4 regions of the Xenorhabdus poinarii G6 genome follow, and region 4 is predicted to be linked to each of the others. Evidence: predicted binding sites of a transcription regulator. Region 4 holds the regulator's gene; each other region holds the start of a gene.

The links. Region 4 encodes CRP, which controls carbon source genes, mostly activating them, when cyclic AMP is high. Its sites were predicted from a motif close to ATGTGANNNNNNTCACAT; they were not measured.
Positions count from the first base shown of each region.
Region 1: a site for CRP is predicted at 2,023-2,040, ahead of udp (uridine phosphorylase). Genes of this name have one in related genera too.
Region 2: a site for CRP is predicted at 2,879-2,896, ahead of msrB (peptide-methionine (R)-S-oxide reductase MsrB). Genes of this name have one in related genera too.
Region 3: a site for CRP is predicted at 4,118-4,135, ahead of gntK (gluconokinase). Genes of this name have one in related genera too.

Region 1 is NZ_FO704551.1:2,992,912-2,997,884, reverse strand. Features, by position in the region: gene XPG1_RS13910 (hypothetical protein) at 1-27, opposite strand, end outside; gene XPG1_RS19035 (hypothetical protein) at 5-265, opposite strand; gene XPG1_RS13900 (GntP family permease) at 518-1,903, shown strand; gene udp (uridine phosphorylase) at 2,161-2,916, shown strand; gene XPG1_RS13890 (tyrosine-protein phosphatase) at 3,151-3,933, shown strand; gene XPG1_RS13885 (DedA family protein) at 4,003-4,539, shown strand; gene rmuC (DNA recombination protein RmuC) at 4,694-4,973, shown strand, end outside.
Region 2 is NZ_FO704551.1:1,596,730-1,601,702, reverse strand. Features, by position in the region: gene XPG1_RS07355 (hypothetical protein) at 1-407, shown strand, start outside; gene XPG1_RS07350 (insecticidal delta-endotoxin domain-containing protein) at 570-1,814, shown strand; gene XPG1_RS07345 (YeaC family protein) at 1,900-2,181, opposite strand; gene msrB (peptide-methionine (R)-S-oxide reductase MsrB) at 2,356-2,769, opposite strand; gene gapA (glyceraldehyde-3-phosphate dehydrogenase) at 3,103-4,098, shown strand; gene XPG1_RS07325 (D-hexose-6-phosphate mutarotase) at 4,365-4,973, shown strand, end outside.
Region 3 is NZ_FO704551.1:547,520-552,492, reverse strand. Features, by position in the region: gene XPG1_RS02405 (SGNH/GDSL hydrolase family protein) at 1-709, shown strand, start outside; gene XPG1_RS02400 (SGNH/GDSL hydrolase family protein) at 696-1,904, shown strand; gene gntU (gluconate transporter) at 2,016-3,353, opposite strand; gene gntK (gluconokinase) at 3,361-3,924, opposite strand; gene gntR (gluconate operon transcriptional repressor GntR) at 4,207-4,973, opposite strand, start outside.
Region 4 is NZ_FO704551.1:3,117,425-3,122,397, reverse strand. Features, by position in the region: gene polA (DNA polymerase I) at 1-721, shown strand, start outside; gene spfP (small protein SpfP) at 1,026-1,073, shown strand; gene yihA (ribosome biogenesis GTP-binding protein YihA/YsxC) at 1,159-1,782, opposite strand; gene ppiA (peptidylprolyl isomerase A) at 2,211-2,777, shown strand; gene XPG1_RS14400 (aminodeoxychorismate synthase component II) at 3,008-3,583, shown strand; gene crp (cAMP-activated global transcriptional regulator CRP) at 3,742-4,374, opposite strand; gene XPG1_RS14390 (phosphoribulokinase) at 4,867-4,973, opposite strand, start outside.

The DNA of each region.
Region 1 (4,973 bases), 120 kb from region 4:
CTCGTCATGGAAATAACCGGCATCCAATAAATAACATCTTGTCCGGGTGACGACCCGATAGATTGAAATTCTGCGCCAATAACGCGGCTATCACTTGGGTTTTACTGGAGGGATCTACCGTTTGAGCGACGATAATACGTCTGATTTTGCGCAGCCCGCCGGTTTTCTGATCGTGATAGCGTGTTCGTTTTCTAGATGCAGCTGGCGTTCGTGCTGCTTCACGAGCAGTATTAACCGCCTGACATTGCTGCTCAAGTACTGACATACCCTATTGTTGCGATACAGCTCCTGTGAGATAGTCTCGAACATATGTTGCAAGCTGCTGTAACTGTCCTGCCACGCCTGCTGTTGTTGCTCGTAGCTAGCCCTTAATATTCCTGTTTTGACTTGCGAAGCAAGTATAAGGGGCGAAAGAATGCTTAAAAATCATCAGGAGCTGAATCGCCCCGGAGCTGAGGCCTTACCAACGCCATTCGTGTATTTATCGCGAGTAATACAAATTGAAATGAGGTTTTTGATGGAGTTTTACATTCCAATTATTGGATTGGGGGTGGCGGTTTTTACGCTGATTTTTCTGGTCTTACGCACCCGCGTTCATGTACTGATAGCTATGCTCATTGCTGCGATCATCGCTGGTATATCGGGTGGCTTAACGATGAGTGGTGTTGTTGATGTGATTACCAAAGGGTTTGGAACAACCCTGGGAAATATCGGTATTGTGATTGGGCTGGGATGCATGATGGGACGCATATTGGAGGTTTCTGGCGCGACTGAACAAATCGCTTATAGTTTGATTAAGTGTCTGGGTAAAAGGCGTGAAGAGTGGGCTCTGGCGATTACCGGTTATATTGTCAGTATCCCTATATTTGTGAATTCAGCTTTTGTGATCCTTTATCCACTGGTAAAGGCATTGGCCAAAAAAGGTCAACGTAATGTCCTGACATTAGGGGTTTCATTGGCGGGAGGGCTGGTGGTGACTCACCATATTGTTCCCCCGACCCCAGGTCCTCTTGGTGTCGCCGGTATATTCGGCGTGAGCATAGGCTCAATGATGTTGACGGGCATGATACTGGCTGTTCCGTGTGTTATTGGTATGACGTGTTATGCAAAATGGCTGGAAAAGAAATATCCTGAGTATCAGCTCAATGATATGGAAGAACCGGCGGAAAACTTGCAACAAGTGCATCAACAGTATATGGCAGAAAAAGAGCAAAAATCGCTGCCGAGTCTGTTTCTTTCCCTTTTGCCTATCGTTGTGCCGATTGTGCTTATTTTAATTGGTGTCATGAATGCGGTATTACTGAAATCGGATGAATTTGCAGGAAAGGAAAACGATTTCTATTTTCAGATTTTTAATTTTCTGGGTTCCCCCATTATTGCATTGGCAATCAGTGTATTACTGGCAGTTTATACGCTTGTGCCAAACGTCAGTAAGTATGACGTGATTGAACATTTGGAAACCGGGTTAAAAAGCGTAGGCATTATTTTGTTGGTATCAGGCGCTGGGGGGGCTTTAGGCGCCGTGCTGAATGAAAGTTCGACAGGAACAATACTGGCGCAATATATTGCCAAGTTGCCGATAACACCCGTTTTAATTCCATTTATCATTGCAACGTTGATTCGTGTCATTCAAGGCTCAGGGACAGTTGCCATGATAACCGCGGCTTCTATTTCGGCACCGGTGATCAAACAGATACCGGATGTGAATATGTTGGTTGCTGCTCAGGCTGCCATGGTAGGGACACTGTTTTTTAGTTATTTTAATGATTGTTTTTTCTGGGTAGTGAACCGGATGATGGGCATTAAAAATGTACGACAACAGGTTGTTATCTGGTCGATTCCGACCACCATTGCATGGGGCATTGGATTATGTGGTGTATTGCTTCTCAACCTGATCATGTAGTTTGATCATGTCGTCTGATGTGGTTTTTCATCCAATTGTGATGTCACATGCAAATGTTATGTCAAGAGTGATAGCGCCCGTGTGAGGGCGCTTTACGCATCGTCTTTATTTCTTTTTAAGTGTGATTTTTGTCACAAATATATGAAATCATTTCTTTTTTTGTTCAATTAAAAGTGATTTTAATCACTAAAAAATGTCAGAGTATTGACTAGATTTAGGTATCTGTATTTTGAATCATGTCCGTTGAGGAGTCTGATATGTCTGATGTCTTTCACTTAGGTATCACCAAAAGCGACCTACAAGGTGCAACGCTGGCGATTGTGCCTGGCGATCCTAAGCGTGTTGAAAAAATTGCGCGACTCATGGATAACCCAGTATATTTGGCTTCCCTCCGTGAATTCACAACCTGGCGGGCAGAAATTGATGGTAAGGCGGTTGTCGTCTGTTCTACCGGTATTGGTGGCCCTTCAACATCAATTGCTGTAGAAGAGCTAGCACAATTGGGTATCCGTACTTTCCTGCGTATTGGAACAACAGGGGCGATCCAGCCACATATTAATGTGGGGGATGTCTTAGTGACCACCGCTGCGGTTCGTTTGGACGGTGCCAGCTTGCACTTTGCACCAATGGAGTTTCCGGCGGTTGCTGATTTTACATGTACCAATGTACTGTACGAAGCAGCAAAAGCATCAGGTTCTGTTACTCATGTGGGGGTTACGGCTTCTTCCGATACTTTCTATCCGGGACAAGAGCGTTACGATACCTATTCCGGCCGTGTCGTTCGTCGTTTCCAGGGTTCGATGAAAGAGTGGCAAGAAATGGGCGTAATGAACTTCGAAATGGAATCCGCAACATTGCTGACGATGTGTGCAAGTCAGGGATTACGCGCGGGTATGATTGCAGGGGTTATCGTTAACCGTACCCAACAGGAAATCCCAGATGTTGAGTTGCTGAAAAAAACGGAAAGTAATGCATTGGGGATTGTTGTTGAAGCAGCCCGCCGCTTGCTGTAAAACTTTTTATCAAGGGTCAGAACAGGCTGACCCTGTTGTTTATGCGATCTGGACGTCCTTTCATTGCAAAATCTGATAATGTCATCGCGGATTGTATTAATAACGATGAATAATAATCGGTAGCATCAGTTCATTAGGTTTCAAAGGCGTTGTTCCCCATCATTTCCAAGTTATCACTAGTAAAACAGTGGCTTGGAAGGTAAAGGATATCTTTTAATTTCAATAAGAGTGACTATGACCACAACATTTCTACCTCACCCTTCGCTACTTCCTCTGAATGGTGGCATTAATTTCCGTGATTTAGGTAATAAGACGCTGCATGATGGCGCCAGAATTAAGTCAGGTTTACTCTTTCGTGCCGGTTCACTGGACAGGCTGACAGAAAATGATCAGGCTTTTCTGATAAAGCAAAATCTTTTTCAGATCATCGATTATCGCGATAGTAGTGAAATCATAGATAGACCGGATCAAATATGGCATGGCGCGCATTACCATCATGCACCTGCTAATCCTCTAGCCAAAGAAGTGAGTGCTAATCTGGATAAGTTAGATCAGGAGATACTGGCGCAATTTGATGCCAAAGTATTTATGTCACGCTTATACGAATTGTTGCCCATTAACAATCCTGCTTATAAAACATTAGCCACATTATTGCTGCAACCCGAGAAAGGTGGAATTGTACAACACTGCGCAGTGGGTAAAGACAGGACTGGAGTGGGTTCTGCACTGGTTTTACTCGCATTGGGTGCGGATCTGGATACGGTAATGGAAGATTATTTACTGACGGATGTGACGTTGGCGCCGTATCGAGACTATTTATTGAGTGAACACGCCAAGATTATGGGCGACAGTGTCGTGGAAAAATTTGCCTATGTTTATTCAGTGCGGGAAGAATTTTTACTGACAGCCCTTGACAGTATTAATCGATGTTATGGCTGCGTGGACATTTGGCTGGAAAAAGATATCGGACTTAATGCCGCCGCGCGTGAAAAGCTAAAAGCGTATTTTCTTGAATAAAACAGTTGGTTAGCATTGGTTTGGTTGTACAGTGCTAACCCATGATGTATGACGAATAACACAGGAAAGATGAATGTGAGTCTGCATGAAATCATCGAATTAGTGACAAACTTTGTAAAGGCCCATGAGGCCTGGGCAATTCCCATCATTTTCCTTCTTGCATTGGGTGAATCGTTGGCATTTATCTCCTTATTATTGCCAGCAACGATCATTTTATTGGGATTAGGGGCATTGATTGGTGAAAGTGATTTAACTTTCTGGCCAATATGGGCTGCTGCTGCTGCTGGCGCATTCTTTGGTGACTGGATTTCTTACTGGTTTGGTGCCCATTATCAAGAGAATGTCGGTAAAATGTGGCCACTTTCTCGTCATCCGCAAACGTTAGTTCGCGGCCATCGTTTTTTTGAACGATGGGGAGTATGGGGCGTTTTCATTGGGCGTTTTTTTGGCCCATTGAGAGCCGTTGTACCACTGGTGGCCGGAATCTGTGCCATGCCAAAACGTCATTTTCAGCTAGCTAATTTTACTTCTGCATTAATTTGGGCATTTGGTATTTTAGCACCAGGTGCATTTGGCTTGCGTTGGCTGGCGGAATGGATGGGATAAGTTGATGGCGCCATTGCGAGCTGCTTTGCAAACTGAAAGAAAGCGCGTGAATATTCTGGACATCTATACAGCATCTATTTAACTTACATTGAGGCGAGTGAACCTGAGACGTTAACCGAAGTTTGGCTGCAATGGTGTTAGTGAGGGTGTACTGGTGGATATCCAATGGTTATATATGTTGATTGGTAGCTTAAGTGGATTATTGGGCGGCGGGATCTTCGTCTGGCTCTCTGTCCATCAGAAAATCCAGCAAAAAGAGCAGGCGCTGCGCGAATTATATAGCCAATTGGCCGTCAGTCATGAAAAGCTGGAACAATCCCACTATTGGCATGCTGAATGCGATCAATTAAATCAGGCACTCTTGGCTCAACGTGAAGTTAATCGGGTGCAGGAAGCCGAGTTGCGGGAATTGAGCACTCGGCTTGAAGAAAACA
Region 2 (4,973 bases), 1.5 Mb from region 4:
TGATCACAATCAATATCAGTGGTGGTAGTGTAACAATTAATAACAATATCAGTTCAGTAACGGATATCCAAAAACCCCTTGATGCAGAACCCCTCTCAGTCACGAATTATAGGGATCTGACAATAGAGCCGCACTCATCTATTCAAGCAGACAGAACGGATACCCCCATTATTCCTGAAACACGTCCTAATTATTATGTCGCTAACTCAGGCCCTGCTTCATCAATTAAAGCTGTGTTTTACTGGTCGCATTCGTTTACATCGGAATGGTTCGAGTATTCATCTATCACGGTCAAAGCAGGAGAGGATGGCATATTAAAATCACCGAGTAATTCCGTATATTACAGTAAGGTAGTCATTTATAATGATACAGATAAGCGGGCTTTTGTGACTGGATATAACATGTAATGATATAACTGTATTATTTCTATATCCATTAGACGTCAACTTGCCTCGCACAAACACAAGACAGCCTTATTCATCCCTGAAACGCAGGGGTGAATAAACGAATATTGTGGGGCAATAATTATCACTAAATAGTTAAATAACACCTTTAAGGTACAAAAAATCATGAATAATAGTCCAATGAATGATCAGTTATCAACAGCACCTTATTCAATTTCGACACCCAATTATGAATGGGATATGTCATCAATCATAAAAGATGCCATTATCGGTGGCATAGGATTTATTCCCGGACCAGGCTCTGCAATCTCTTTTTTATTAGGACTGTTCTGGCCTCAACAGACAGACAATACCTGGGATCAAATCCTCCAAAAAATCGAACAGATGATAGAAGAAGCGAATTTAAAAACCATTAAAGGTATATTAAATGGAGATATACAAGAAATTAAAGGAAAAATGGAACATGTGCAACATATGCTAGAGAGTTCTCCTGGCAGCCAGGAAAGCCATGATGCTTATATGTTTCTGGCAAGGTTTTTGGTCAGTATTGATGAAAAATTCAAATCTTTCGATGATAGAACAAATTATCAAATTCTTCCCATGTACACGAATACCATTATGTTACAAGCGCCTTATTGGAAAATGGGCATCGAAAAGAAAGAAGATATCGGTTTAACCGATATTGAAGTCGGCGAATTAAAAGAACTTATCGATAAATTATATACTAAGTCACATGAGTATATCCATAATACGTATAATCGTGAATATGATAATGCAATCAATACGTCAACCGCAGAGAGTATCACCAATAATTTATTGTCTGTCAGAGGATATTGTTTATTACATGGTTGTGAATGTCTTGAAGTTATTGCGCATATACAAAACAATAGCCTTGATAAAGGCTTCTACCCTACAACGATCAGCTATTCGAATGTTTTCGATCGTCCTACAAACAAAATGAGAATTCAGGCACTTACAGAAGATGACCAAATGCAAGAACCGTTCAAACCTTCTTTCGTCAATGGTCAATATAATAAAATAAAATCATTGGAGGGTTATGTCACAAGGATCGGCAATGCCCCCCGAGTCGGTGGAATTAAAATCACATTTGAAAACAACGCATCTTATACTCTTGGTACTGTGACTTCAGAAACAACCTTTATTGAACTCAATGAAAGTGTTATAACCAGCATAGAAGTGTGGGGAAATGGGGCCGTTGATGAGGCATTCTTTACATTGAGTGACGGTCGCCAAATGCGGCTTGGTCAACGCTATGCCAGTCGCTACAGAAAATATGCCGCCGATGGTCATTATATCTCAGGATTGTACTTAGCCAGTGATGAACCATCCCTTGCTGGTCAAGCCGCCGGTATTGCCGTTTCATATCACATGATTGTTGATAAACAATAAGAGAGAGGCTGCCTTACGACGAACACATAACCTCGTCCTCTTTCTCGTCATGTGAGTAAGGACGAGGTGGTCAATTGATTTTTTTTCAGTCTTCCGACTGGGGTTTCAATTTCGCCACCATGTCGGACTGAAATACAGCCCTTAACTCCTGTTTGCTTTTTACCGTAATTTGGCCATCGGTACCAATTGTCATATGTTCAGGATCATGGTTATGCTTTGCCTGCCAAAGCATCACCGCCTGTAAACTGTATTCTCTTTGTTCTGGTGTGAGTGGGACACCATCCTGCCACTTCCCGAGTTCAACAGCCTGAACGAGCCGTTGATAAATTTCGGGCGTCATGGCAGAAAGTAAATTCTCCAGCTTCATCGATATTTCCTTAATGGCTATATGCACAATTTAACAATATACATGGCATGTTTATTCGCAGGCTACTGGCCAATACGACTATCATGGGGGCTTAAAAGTCACTTAAAACAAGCTGAATCGTTTTAACTCAGCTTATCAATCCAGCATTTCAATTCGGCCTATTCAGATATTCTGTTAACCCGTTGTTTCTTCACCCGTTTCTTTATCCACAAAACGCAGTGCTACTGAATTAATACAAAAACGTTCTCCTGTCGGTTTAGGGCCATCGGGAAAAACATGCCCCAAATGTGCCTGACAGTGGCGACAGCGCACCTCTATTCGGTGCATATTATGAGAGTAATCATCAATATATGTAATGGAGTCTTCATTAATCGATTGGTAAAAACTTGGCCATCCACATCCTGAGTCAAATTTTGTATCAGACAAAAAGAGTGGCTGGCGGCAACACAAACAATGATAAATACCACTTCTTTTATTATGCAGTAGTTTTCCTGAAAATGGCGGCTCAGTGCCGGCTTCTTGTGTCACATAACGCTGAAACTCACTAAGCTGTTCTATGGAAAGGGAAATATTTTGACTTTTAGTCATAATGACCACCTTTTAAGGCCAATATTTTCAATAAAAAACCAACAAAAAATCAACAACAACATGTCAAAACGCATTCTACCCCATTCAACATAGCAATTTACTTTACTAATTGTGATAGTTCTCACATATCTAACCGATGGTAACTTTAAATATTGCCCTATACCCCGATAATGGTGTGCCTGGAGCTTGTTTCAGCGCGATAACCAGCGGCTAGATGGTGATTATAAAATTGATATTTTTCAATTGTTGACACGATTCCGCTTGACGACTGACAAGATTTTGGTAACTTTAGACACAACTTTTAATTCACTAAAAAATAGCTGGTGGAATACTATGACTATCAAAGTAGGTATTAACGGTTTTGGTCGTATCGGCCGTATTGTTTTCCGTGCTGCTCAAGAACGCTCTGACATTGAAATCGTTGCGATCAATGATCTGTTAGATGCAGAATACATGGCTTACATGCTGAAATACGATTCAACCCACGGCCGCTTCAACGGCACTGTTGAAGTGAAAGATGGCCAGTTGGTTGTTAACGGCAAAACCATCCGCGTTACATCTGAAAGAGACCCAGCTAACCTGAAATGGAACGAAGTGGGTGTTGATGTTGTTGCAGAAGCAACGGGTATCTTCCTGACCGATGAAACTGCACGCAAACACATCGCGGCGGGGGCGAAAAAAGTTGTTTTGACTGGCCCATCCAAAGACAATACACCAATGTTTGTTATGGGCGTTAACCACAAGGCTTATGCCGGTCAGGATATCGTTTCTAACGCATCTTGCACCACTAACTGCCTCGCTCCACTGGCTAAAGTTATCAATGACAAATTCGGTATTATCGAAGGTTTGATGACGACAGTTCACGCGACAACAGCCACTCAGAAAACCGTTGACGGCCCTTCAGCGAAAGACTGGCGTGGTGGCCGTGGTGCGGCACAAAACATCATTCCATCTTCTACTGGCGCAGCAAAAGCGGTAGGCAAAGTTATCCCAGAACTGAACGGCAAACTAACGGGTATGTCTTTCCGTGTTCCGACGCCTAACGTCTCAGTTGTTGACCTGACTGTACGTCTGGCTAAATCCGCAAATTACACAGAAATCTGTGATGCCATCAAAGAAGCGGCTGAAGGCGAACTGAAAGGCATTCTGGGCTATACTGCAGATGACGTGGTTTCCACTGATTTTAATGGCGAAAAACTGACTTCTGTCTTTGATGCCAAAGCCGGTATCGCACTGAACGACAACTTTGTAAAACTGGTTTCCTGGTATGACAATGAAACTGGCTATTCCAACAAAGTGCTGGATTTGATCGCTCATATCTCCAAATAATTGCGTTTTTATCCGTGTTCACAAAGCCACCTGTAAACAGGTGGCTTTTCAGGTGACACGACTGCTTTCATGGTTTTGTAACCACTACTATCATTTTTTCCTCAATAAAAATAAAGAAATTTTAATTTCAGTGTGGAACACATCGAAAATAAATTTGAAATGCCTGTTGTCGTAGACAAAATAACCCTGTTTATCTCCCCAACATATTGAGCTATTCTTTTTCCTGGATTCAACTACCAAATTGAGTTTACATAAGGTCATGACAAATGCTTGACAAAATTTTCTCATTACCCGTTGTAGAGCAGATTTCTCCTTATATCAGCCAACGAAACATCGGTGATTTTCCATTAATTGTTGTTTCCCATCCTAAAGCCCGTGGCGTGATCAGTCTTCAAGGCGCCCATTTGATGACATGGCAGCCTAACAACGAAAAGCCTGTATTATGGGTCAGCGATAACACCCACTTTCGTGCTGGTACAGCTATTCGTGGTGGTATTCCTATCTGTTGGCCCTGGTTTGGTTCGTCTGCAACCCCCAGCCACGGATTTGCACGGATATTACCCTGGGAATTTAAAGCCCATACTGAGAATGAAAATGGCGTTATATTGACATTCACATTGCAAGATAACACCTATACCCATCAGTTATGGCCACATGAATTCACGCTGATCGCACGCTTTAAATTAGGCGAAACTTGCGAAATAGAGCTGGAAGCTCACGGTGAATACCAGGCCACCTGTGCTCTTCATTCTTATTTCAATATCAGTGACATCAATCGAGTTCAGGTCAGTGGGCTAGGTTCTCACTTTATTGATACCCTCTCTGATAGAGAACAATATACCCATGAAGATCTGGCCTTCCACGGAAGAACCGAC
Region 3 (4,973 bases), 1.1 Mb from region 4:
TCAGCCTGCAAAAAATCCGATTGCTGAAATTATCCAGAAGGCGCAGGTCAACCTGCGCCGGAAAGATAAGGTGTTATTTGCCGGTGATTCCATGATGCAGGGAATCGCGCCCTATTTAAAACGGCGGCTATCACAGGAATATGGTATTACCAGTATTAACTTGAGTAAGCAAAGCACCGGGTTGTCTTATCCCGGTTTCTTTGATTGGCCAAAAACCATCAGCGATACATTGAGCACTTACCCCGATATTAAATTGGTTATGATATTTCTAGGCCCAAATGATCCGTGGGATATGCCATCAGGACGCGGAGGCGCTTATGTAAAATTCGCCAGTGAACATTGGGAAACGCTTTATCGCCAAAGAATCGAAACAATCTTGACGGCAGCGCGCCAACATAAGGTTGATGTCATTTGGGTTGGCCCTCCCAATATGCGCCAGAAAACACTCTCCACCAACATGGTTTACCTCAATGAGTTATATCAGACAGAAGTGGAGAAAATGGGAGAGATTTTTGTTGCGGTGAATGATATGTTCAAATATCAATCAAATCATTACTCAGATTATCTTGGCGATGGCAGCAGTCCCCTCAAACTTCGGAGTGGAGACGGGATTCATTTCACTCCGAGGGGGCAACAAACCATCGCGGATTATCTATTTTCATTGATTACATTAATTCAGGAGCCAGTTAAAGAAGATGCAACCACTTAGCCTGTTCCGTTGGTTTTATCGGATAATGGGTGCAGGTCTGGTTATCGCACTCTCAGTCAGCCTATTATCGTGCCAGGGGGAAAAATCCAAACGGGCATCAGAACGCCCGGCAACACTAACCCATCGTCAACAACAATTGACGGATTTTGGTGATCCCAATGTTGCACGATTGGTTGATAAATTACGCCATAGCGATACCCGCCAACTGCATTTTGTGCAACTGGGTGATTCTCACACCGCGGCAGATTTTTTTACCGGTAAATTGCGCAGCTTATTGCAGGATCATTATGGCGATGCCGGGCCGGGTTTTATTCCACCGATGAGCATTCCCGGCCAACGTAACGCCCTTGTGCAATTTACTGAGGATAAAACCGGCTGGTGGCTTTCAAGCAGCCGCAAGGATAATCGGGCAGATTATCCCCTGGGGGGCTTTATTGCGATCCCGGAAAGCGCCAACAGCACAATCCAGCTCGGTTCCTCCTCTGCCCGTGGTCAATACGAGTTAAGGGTGCTTTATCAATCTCATAAGGCAACCCAAATAAAAACGCCCTTTACCATGATGAGCTTACCTGCAACACAGAGTGAATGGCATTTTTCTCCCGAACAGCGTATCCATTTTCCCCTCAATCTCTCTCCACAAGATACGCAATTGAAAATCGGCGGCTGGCTAATCAAACGTCAAAGTCCAGGTGTGATGTTATCCGCATTGGGCGTTAATGGTGCGACCATTAATCTGCTGGATAAGTGGCAACCACAATGGATTGAGACACTGGCTCAGATGAAACCTGATATGGTGATCTTCGCCTATGGCACCAATGAAGCCTTTAACGATGCGTTGGATCTGACCGCTTACCAAAACGATCTGATCGCTAAAGTGCAGGCTATTCGCAAAGCCATACCGCAAACCGTTATCTTACTGATTGGACCAAATGACTCGCTGAAAAATCAACGCGCAGCAAACTGTGATGAGCAACAACCCGCCTTGCTGAATAACGTGATTCAGATACAGCAAGCGGTTGCCAAAGAACAGCGTACCCTGTTCTGGAACTGGCGGGAATATATGGGCGGTCCCTGTTCAATCAAAGGATGGGCACAGCAAAATCTGGCACGCCCTGATTACGTTCATCTTTCCGCCGCCGGCTATGAACGCAGTGCTGAGGCATTTTATCAGCAGTTTATGGGGTTGATTGAATAATCCACATGGGCAGAAATACGTTTGATCCCGCCGCCAACCCATGTGGGTAGCGCGGAGGATCAGCGTGACATGGCATCTTTTATGGATAAGATGCCACCGAAAAAGGCTGTATCACAATATGGCAAAATAGATCATGCCAACAATCGCACCGGTTGTGCCAAGAATGGTTTCCATCATCGTCCAGGTTTTCAGGGTTTGTGCTTCTGTCGCACCCGTAAACTTACCAAACAACCAGAAACCGGAATCGTTCACATGGCTAAACACCAAAGAACCCCCGGCAATACACACGGACAATGCAGCCATTTGTGCCCCTGAGTAACCCAGTTCACCAATCACCGGCAGCACCAACCCAACCGTGGTCAGACACGCCACCGTCGCCGAACCTTGTATCACACGTACTGCGCCAGACAAAATAAAACACGCCAGCGCAATTGGCAGGCCAGCCCCGATCAAAGCATTCCCCAACGCAGGGCCAACCCCGGAATCGACCAACACTTGTTTGAAGACGCCGCCCGCCCCGGTTACCAGCAAGATAATTCCTGCCGGCTGGATCGCCGCTGAACACACATCCATGACTTTCTCTTTACTCATCCCCCGCCGGATTGCCAGCCCGTAAATGGCCACCAGACAAGCGATCAAAATCGCCGTGAAAGGATGACCGAGAAATTCCAACCAATGGTATAACGTGGCTTGTTGATCAACAAAACGGGCAGCAATGGTTTTCAATCCCACTAATACCAATGGGAACAGCACTAACGCCAGACTAAAACCAAAAGAAGGCATCTGGCTTTTGCCAATACTTGGTGTGCCGAGATCTTTAGGCAAATCCAGTGTCACATATTGACTGATAAAGTTACCGTATATCGGGCCAGCGAATAACATACCAGGTATTGCGGCACTCAGGCCGATCAAGATCATCCAGCCAAAATCGGCTCCCATCTGGGAAGCCAGCATCATCGGCGTTGGCCCTGGGACTAAAAACGCGGCGGCCGCGGCAACACCGGCAAACAAGGGAAGCGCCAGCTTGACAACATTGCCCCCCGTGCGACGTGCCACCGCAAACACCACACCGATCAACAATACGACTGCGACATCAAAAAACAACGGCAATGCACAGATCAACCCGGCAATACCTAATGCATAATTAGCCCGCTTTTCACCAAAGCAAGACAGCAACTTCACAGCAATTTGATCCAATGCCCCGGTTTCATGCAGGATCTTGCCAAACATTGCCCCAAGCGCCACAACAACGGCAAGAAAACCCAGCGTACCGGCCATGCCGTTTTGCATTGTCTGAGTGATTTTTTCCAGTGGCATACCAGAAAAAATGCCGGCTCCCATGGAAACCAGCATTAAGGCAATAAACGCGTGCATTCTGGCTTTCATCACCAGAAACAATAATAGAAGAACAGAACCGACGGCGGTCAGAACCAGAGTTACAGTGCTCATAATGCCCCTAGTTGAGTTGATCAATAGATCCTAGATGATCAATGGATTGAATATGTTCAATAGCTTTAATCGCATTTTTGATGACATCACCCAGCTCAGGTCTGATATCAATATGATGGATATCTTTTTCATCACCGCTCGGCTCTTCCAGTGTTTCAAATTGCGAGATCAGCATTTGCGGTCTGAAGAAGTGCCCTTTACGTGCTTTCAAACGGCACTCAATCAAATCAAAATCCCCTTTCAGATAGAGGAATGACAGGTTTGTATTGCCCTCACGCAACATATCCCGATAACTTTTTTTCAGAGCAGAACACACGAGTAAGGAGATACGATGGGTGCGCTGCATGGCAAAGATGGCGTCATTGAGTGCTTTCAACCACGGCTGACGATCATCATCATTGAGGGCACCACCCTGCGCCATTTTGGTAATATTGGTGCGAGGATGAAGGAAATCGCCATCCAGAAACGCCGCCCCCAATTGCTGGGCCACACCGTTGGCAACCACCGATTTACCGCTGCCGGATACCCCCATGAAGACAAAAACACGGTTTAGCTGTTGGGTATCACCCATATCAAACTCCTTTATGCAGATCTTACTGCTTCACTATCTCTATGACTTACCTGAAAAATAATGACTATGATTAACGTTTGCAGATTGACTACAAAAGATTACCCATAATAATGTTACCGGTAATGAATTTACCGGTAACATTAACAGCAGCGCAGGAAGGTGAGCAATCAATCAAGATTGACAAAAAAAGAAAATGTGAGGCTTATCGCACTTGAAGAGGGGAAAGCATCATTTTGATCTACAAAAATTAAACACTTGCCACTGAATAACCACGTTCACCTATCAAACGCTTTCGCCTAGTGAAAGTGTAAATCCGACATCGATCAACGTTTGCTCCAGCTTTTCGCCCCGCAAACGAGTCAGCAACGCTTCTGCTGCTTTGCGCCCCATTCGTTCACGCGGCGTCAGCACGCTGGCAAGTTTCGGCGTCATCACCTGACCGATATCGTGACCATGAAATCCGGCGATCGCAATGTCTTCCGGTACTTTTATCCCTTGTCGTTGGCACTCGAAAATCGCTCCGATAGCGATATCATCATTCGTACAAAATAGGCCATCCACTTCTGGATATTGCTGACAAGTTTCCTGTAAAAGCTGGGCGCCCAGTGAATAGGATGAACTGGCTAATGTCATCATTTTTCTCGGTTGCAGCCCGGCATCACGCATCGCCGTTTCAAACCCTTGCAAACGGATCAGCGTCCGCTCGTCCTGCCGAGCGCCGAGATAAATCACATTCTTACAGCCACGTTCAATCATCGTCACCGTCATCTGGCGAGCCGCTGCAAAATTATCGATCCCCACGGCAATATCCAGGCAAGGCGATACGCTGTCCATCAGCTCGACCACAGGAATACCGACTGTCTGCAACACTTTTAATGTCTTAGCAGTATGCATACGCTCCGCCAGGATCAGACCATCGATATGGTAAGAAAGCAGGGAAAGCAGGCGTTCTTCTTCTTTCTGGGCTGAATAACCATAGTGGGCAAGCATGGTTTGATAGCCATTGCGATCCGTCACCTGTTCGATACCACGGATAACCTCGGCAAAGA
Region 4 (4,973 bases):
TCGTCAAGCGTTTATTGCGCCGGCAGGCTACCGAATTATGGCGGCGGACTATTCACAGATTGAATTGCGCATTATGGCGCATTTGTCACAGGACAAAGGGCTGCTAGAGGCCTTTTCACAAGGTAAGGACATCCACCGTGCGACAGCGGCGGAAGTATTTGGTGTGCCATTGGCGCAAGTCACCAGCGAGCAGCGTCGTAGTGCTAAGGCGATTAACTTTGGCCTGATTTATGGTATGAGTTCGTTTGGCTTATCCCGCCAGTTAGGTATTCCGCGCGGTGAAGCTCAGCGCTATATGGATCTCTATTTTGAACGTTATCCGGGCGTATTGGCGTATATGGAACGTACCCGCCAACAAGCCGCTGAGCAAGGGTTTGTCGAAACACTGGAAGGCCGTCGATTATACCTGCCGGATATTAAATCGCGTAATGCCATGCGTCGTAAAGCCTCAGAACGTGAAGCGATCAACGCACCGATGCAGGGAACGGCAGCGGATATTATCAAATTAGCGATGATTGCGGTCGATAACTGGATCGTCAGTGAACAGCCCAATGTACGTATGATTATGCAGGTCCATGATGAATTGGTATTTGAAGTGCATGAATCAGAGCAGGTTGCTGCTGAGCAAAAAATCAGAGCGTTGATGGAACAAAGTTTGCAACTTGATGTACCGCTAAAAGTGGATGTCGGGATGGGAGATAATTGGGATCAGGCACACTGATAAGTCTTCGCTTTAGCACTTTTATTGAATGATCTTGATGAAATTTGGGTTTATTTAATGAAACGCAAATAACCCGATCATGCCATTAAGGGATTGATAACAAGGATTTAGATTAGTCAGGTTAAGTTTAAGATTAGATCTGGATCTCTAAATTGTGTAATAAAACTACATAAAATGAGCTAATCTCCATTTTTAATGAGTTAAGTCGGCTAAATCGCGGTAATTAGTGAAAATTAATTACAAAAAAAACTTTTTTTGATTAAGAGAATAGGTTAAAGTTGTCAGCGTAGGGTACAGAGGTAAGATGTTCTATCTTTCAGACCTTTTACTTCACGTAATCGGATTTAGCTGAATATTAGCTGCCCCAGTCATCTTTTTTGACTGGGGCGTTTTTTTATGTCTGTTTTATGGGAAAGTAGTGAGATCGGGGATGAATATTATTCCATCTCAACAGCAGGTTGATTGAACCAGAGGTTAAGCTTTTGCTCTAGTTGATCGATGCCGATTTTTTTCAAGGTGGAGAAATACTCGATCTGAACATCACCACCCAACGTGGCCAATTCCTGACGAACTTTTGCCAGTTGGCTTTTACGGGCACCGGATGCCAGTTTATCGGCTTTCGTCAGCAAAACCATGACAGGAACCTGCATCGTGACAGCCCACTCGATCATCTGCATATCCAGATCTTTGAGTGGATGGCGAATATCCATCAAAACCACCAGACCTAGCAAACATTCACGTTTTTGGAGATATTCCCCTAACGCTTTCTGCCATTTACGTTTCATCTCTTCTGGGACTTCAGCATAGCCATAGCCCGGCAAGTCGACCAAACGAATACCTTCTTCGACTTCGAACAGGTTAATCAACTGGGTACGGCCAGGCGTTTTACTGGTACGTGCCAGACTTTTTTGACGGGTCAGTGCATTCAGGGCGCTGGATTTACCCGCATTTGACCTACCGGCAAACGCGACCTCAATGCCCACATCTTGAGGCAGGTGGCGAATGTCAGGTGCACTCGTGATAAAGCGGGTCATATGATAGTTGTAGTTCTTGATGGTCAAAATGGTTATCTCCCTGGGGAATACACAAAAATTGCGCGTTGATTATACCGATAGTCGCCGTCTGTGGACAGGCGTAACTTTTTTTTGTGCATTCACATCCTTCCGTTCAGTCTGTCATAGCCAGCCTTCAAAGGTGGTATTGCTACGGGGTGAAGTGCTGCTGAATTGTTCTCATCATACTATCAAGGATTCATTAACTTCCAATTTTTGTATTTTGGTGCAGAAAACGCCGAAACTGGGGATTATTCGCAAAATAACGCTGACGAAAATATGAGAATATACAAATTAATAGGTGGATTTTCCCTTTATTCATCTAAAATACGCGTAAATGTAGGTAAATCTTTGGAACTTACTTCCGTTGGGAATTAAACTTAAACAGTTTTGTTGTTATGAGTGTATTGTTGACCTCAAAAATAAAGGAATCATCAATGTTTAAACGTATTTTTGTGTCGCTTGTGACGGCATGTGCTATCAGTGCAATAACTGTCCCGGCATGGGCTGCTGAAACTCACGTAAAGCTGGTGACATCAGCGGGTGAAATCGAGCTTGAGTTAGATAGCAATAAGGCACCAATGACTACCAAGAATTTCGTTGAGTATGTCAATGAGGGATTTTATAACAACACCATCTTTCATCGTGTTATCCCGGGTTTTATGATTCAGGGAGGGGGCTTCACAAAAGAAATGAAGCAAAAGCCCACCAGAGCGCCAATCAAAAATGAAGCAGATAATGGTTTGCGTAACCTGCGTGGCACGATTGCGATGGCGCGTACCGCAGATAAGGACAGTGCTACCAGTCAGTTTTTTATTAATGTGACTGATAATGCTTTTCTTGACCACGGGCAGCGTGATTTCGGTTATGCCGTTTTTGGGAAAGTCGTAAAAGGGATGGATGTGGTTGATAAAATTGCACAAGCGAAAACAGAAAATGTTGGCCCTTACCAAAATGTGCCAGTGAAGCCTATTGTGATTTTGTCTGCTAACATTGAGCCTTAACTGATCAGGCAGAAGACGGTAGCCAGATAATCTGGGTATCGTCTATTCTTCTCTCCCCCTGTTCTCCGTAGTTTCTCCATACCACTATTTTAAAAATGCTTCTGTGGTATGATTAGCCCCCCGTTGCCGGTGATATTGTTTTACCTGATTTTACCGTAATACAAAATATGTAATGCCTCGGATGAGGTAGGGCAACTTATAAAACTATAAAATCAGTAGGATATACTCCTATGTTACTCATAATAGATAACTACGATTCTTTTACATTCAATTTATATCAATATTTTTGCGAGTTAGGGACAGAAGTTCTGGTTAAACGTAATGATGAGTTACAGCTTGAAGATATTGAAAATTTGGCACCTACACATTTAGTCATTTCTCCGGGGCCGTGTACCCCAAATGAAGCAGGGATTTCGCTACAAGCAATTTCACATTTTGCAGGTAAATTGCCCATCCTCGGTGTATGCCTGGGGCATCAGGCAATCGGCCAGGCTTTTGGTGCCCGTGTGGTTAAAGCTCGTGAAGTCATGCATGGAAAAACCAGCCTGCTCCACCATAGCCAACAAGGGGTATTTAAAGGATTAGATCATCCATTGACTGTCACACGTTATCACTCTCTGGTGATTGCCGCAGAAACGCTACCTGCTTCATTTGAGGTGACGGCATGGAGTCAGCGTAATGGTGATGTGGATGAAATTATGGGAATACGTCACCGCACTTTACCGCTGGAAGGCGTGCAATTTCACCCAGAAAGCATTCTGAGTGAGCAAGGGCATGAGCTATTAAATAATTTCCTAAAATATTAATAAGATATCATTATCCACCCTTATTTTCGTGGAACGGAGATTTGGTAGGTACGATGCGGCTGAATAGGGTGATATCCCGTTGGGTGAATAGCAATAAGTCAAAAAAGCCAGTGCGAATGTCACCGATTGCACTGGCTGAGTTTCAGGTTAACTAATAGTTAACGTGTTCCATAAACAACGATGGTTTTACCATGTGCGGAGATCAGATTTTGATTCTCGAGCATTTTCAGGATACGGCCAACTGTTTCACGAGAGCAACCCACAATCTGTCCAATTTCCTGACGTGTGATTTTGATCTGCATACCATCAGGGTGGGTCATTGCATCAGGCTGTTTAGCCAAATTGAGCAACGTTTGGGCAATACGGCCGGTGACGTCCAGAAATGCCAGGTTACCCACTTTTTCGGAAGTTGTTTGCAGGCGATTTGCCATTTGAGCAGATAAACGCATCAGAATATCAGGGTTAACCTGAATTAACTGGCGGAATTTCTTATAAGAAATTTCAGCTACCTCACAGGCACTTTTGGCTCGTACCCATGCTGTACGTTCTTGCCCCTCTTCAAACAATCCAAGTTCACCAATGAAATCCCCTTGATTTAAATAGGAGAGGATCATTTCCTTGCCTTCTTCATCTTTTATTAGGACCGCAACCGAACCTTTAACAATATAGTAAAGTGTTTCGGCTTTCTCACCTTGATGAATGAGCGTGCTCTTGGATGGATATTTGTGAATATGGCAGTGTGACAAAAACCATTCAAGAGTAGGGTCTGTTTGTGGCTTGCCGAGAACCATTCGCTTTATCCTCTGTTGTTATTCCTGCCTGTATGATGTGAGAAACTGTAGCTTCTCTTCAGGCTGTTTCTTATAAAGTCAGTAGATTAACATATTAATGTGATGAAAAACTGACAAGCGAGAATTTTATATGATTTAAAAAAATGTCAGAATGCTAACATATTGTTTTTAATTCATCATGTATCTTGCCAGCCTGGGTATGTCGTGCCATTTTTACATAATAAAATATTTATGTCTCTCTTGTATCGATTCAGCTTGTGAAATTGCTTGCAAGTTTATAAAAGGTGGTAAAGAGATACGTTCATTTAAGAACAAAAAATGGATACTGACTGAGCAATAATGCTTTAGGTTACTTTGTTTATCAATTTTTTCATCTTCGGAAATTTGATTATTATCGTCTGATTGACTGTTATAAAAATGACTAATTTATTTAAATAAAACGGGTAACGTTATTTTTGTTACCTGTTTTATTTAAATAGAATATTGCTCAGGCTATGCGATTTTTTTGCCTTCCAGTAACTGTTTAACCAGTGGTGCCATAATGAGTTCCATGGCCAGTCCCAGTTTTCCACCCGGAACGACCAGCGTATCTATACGGG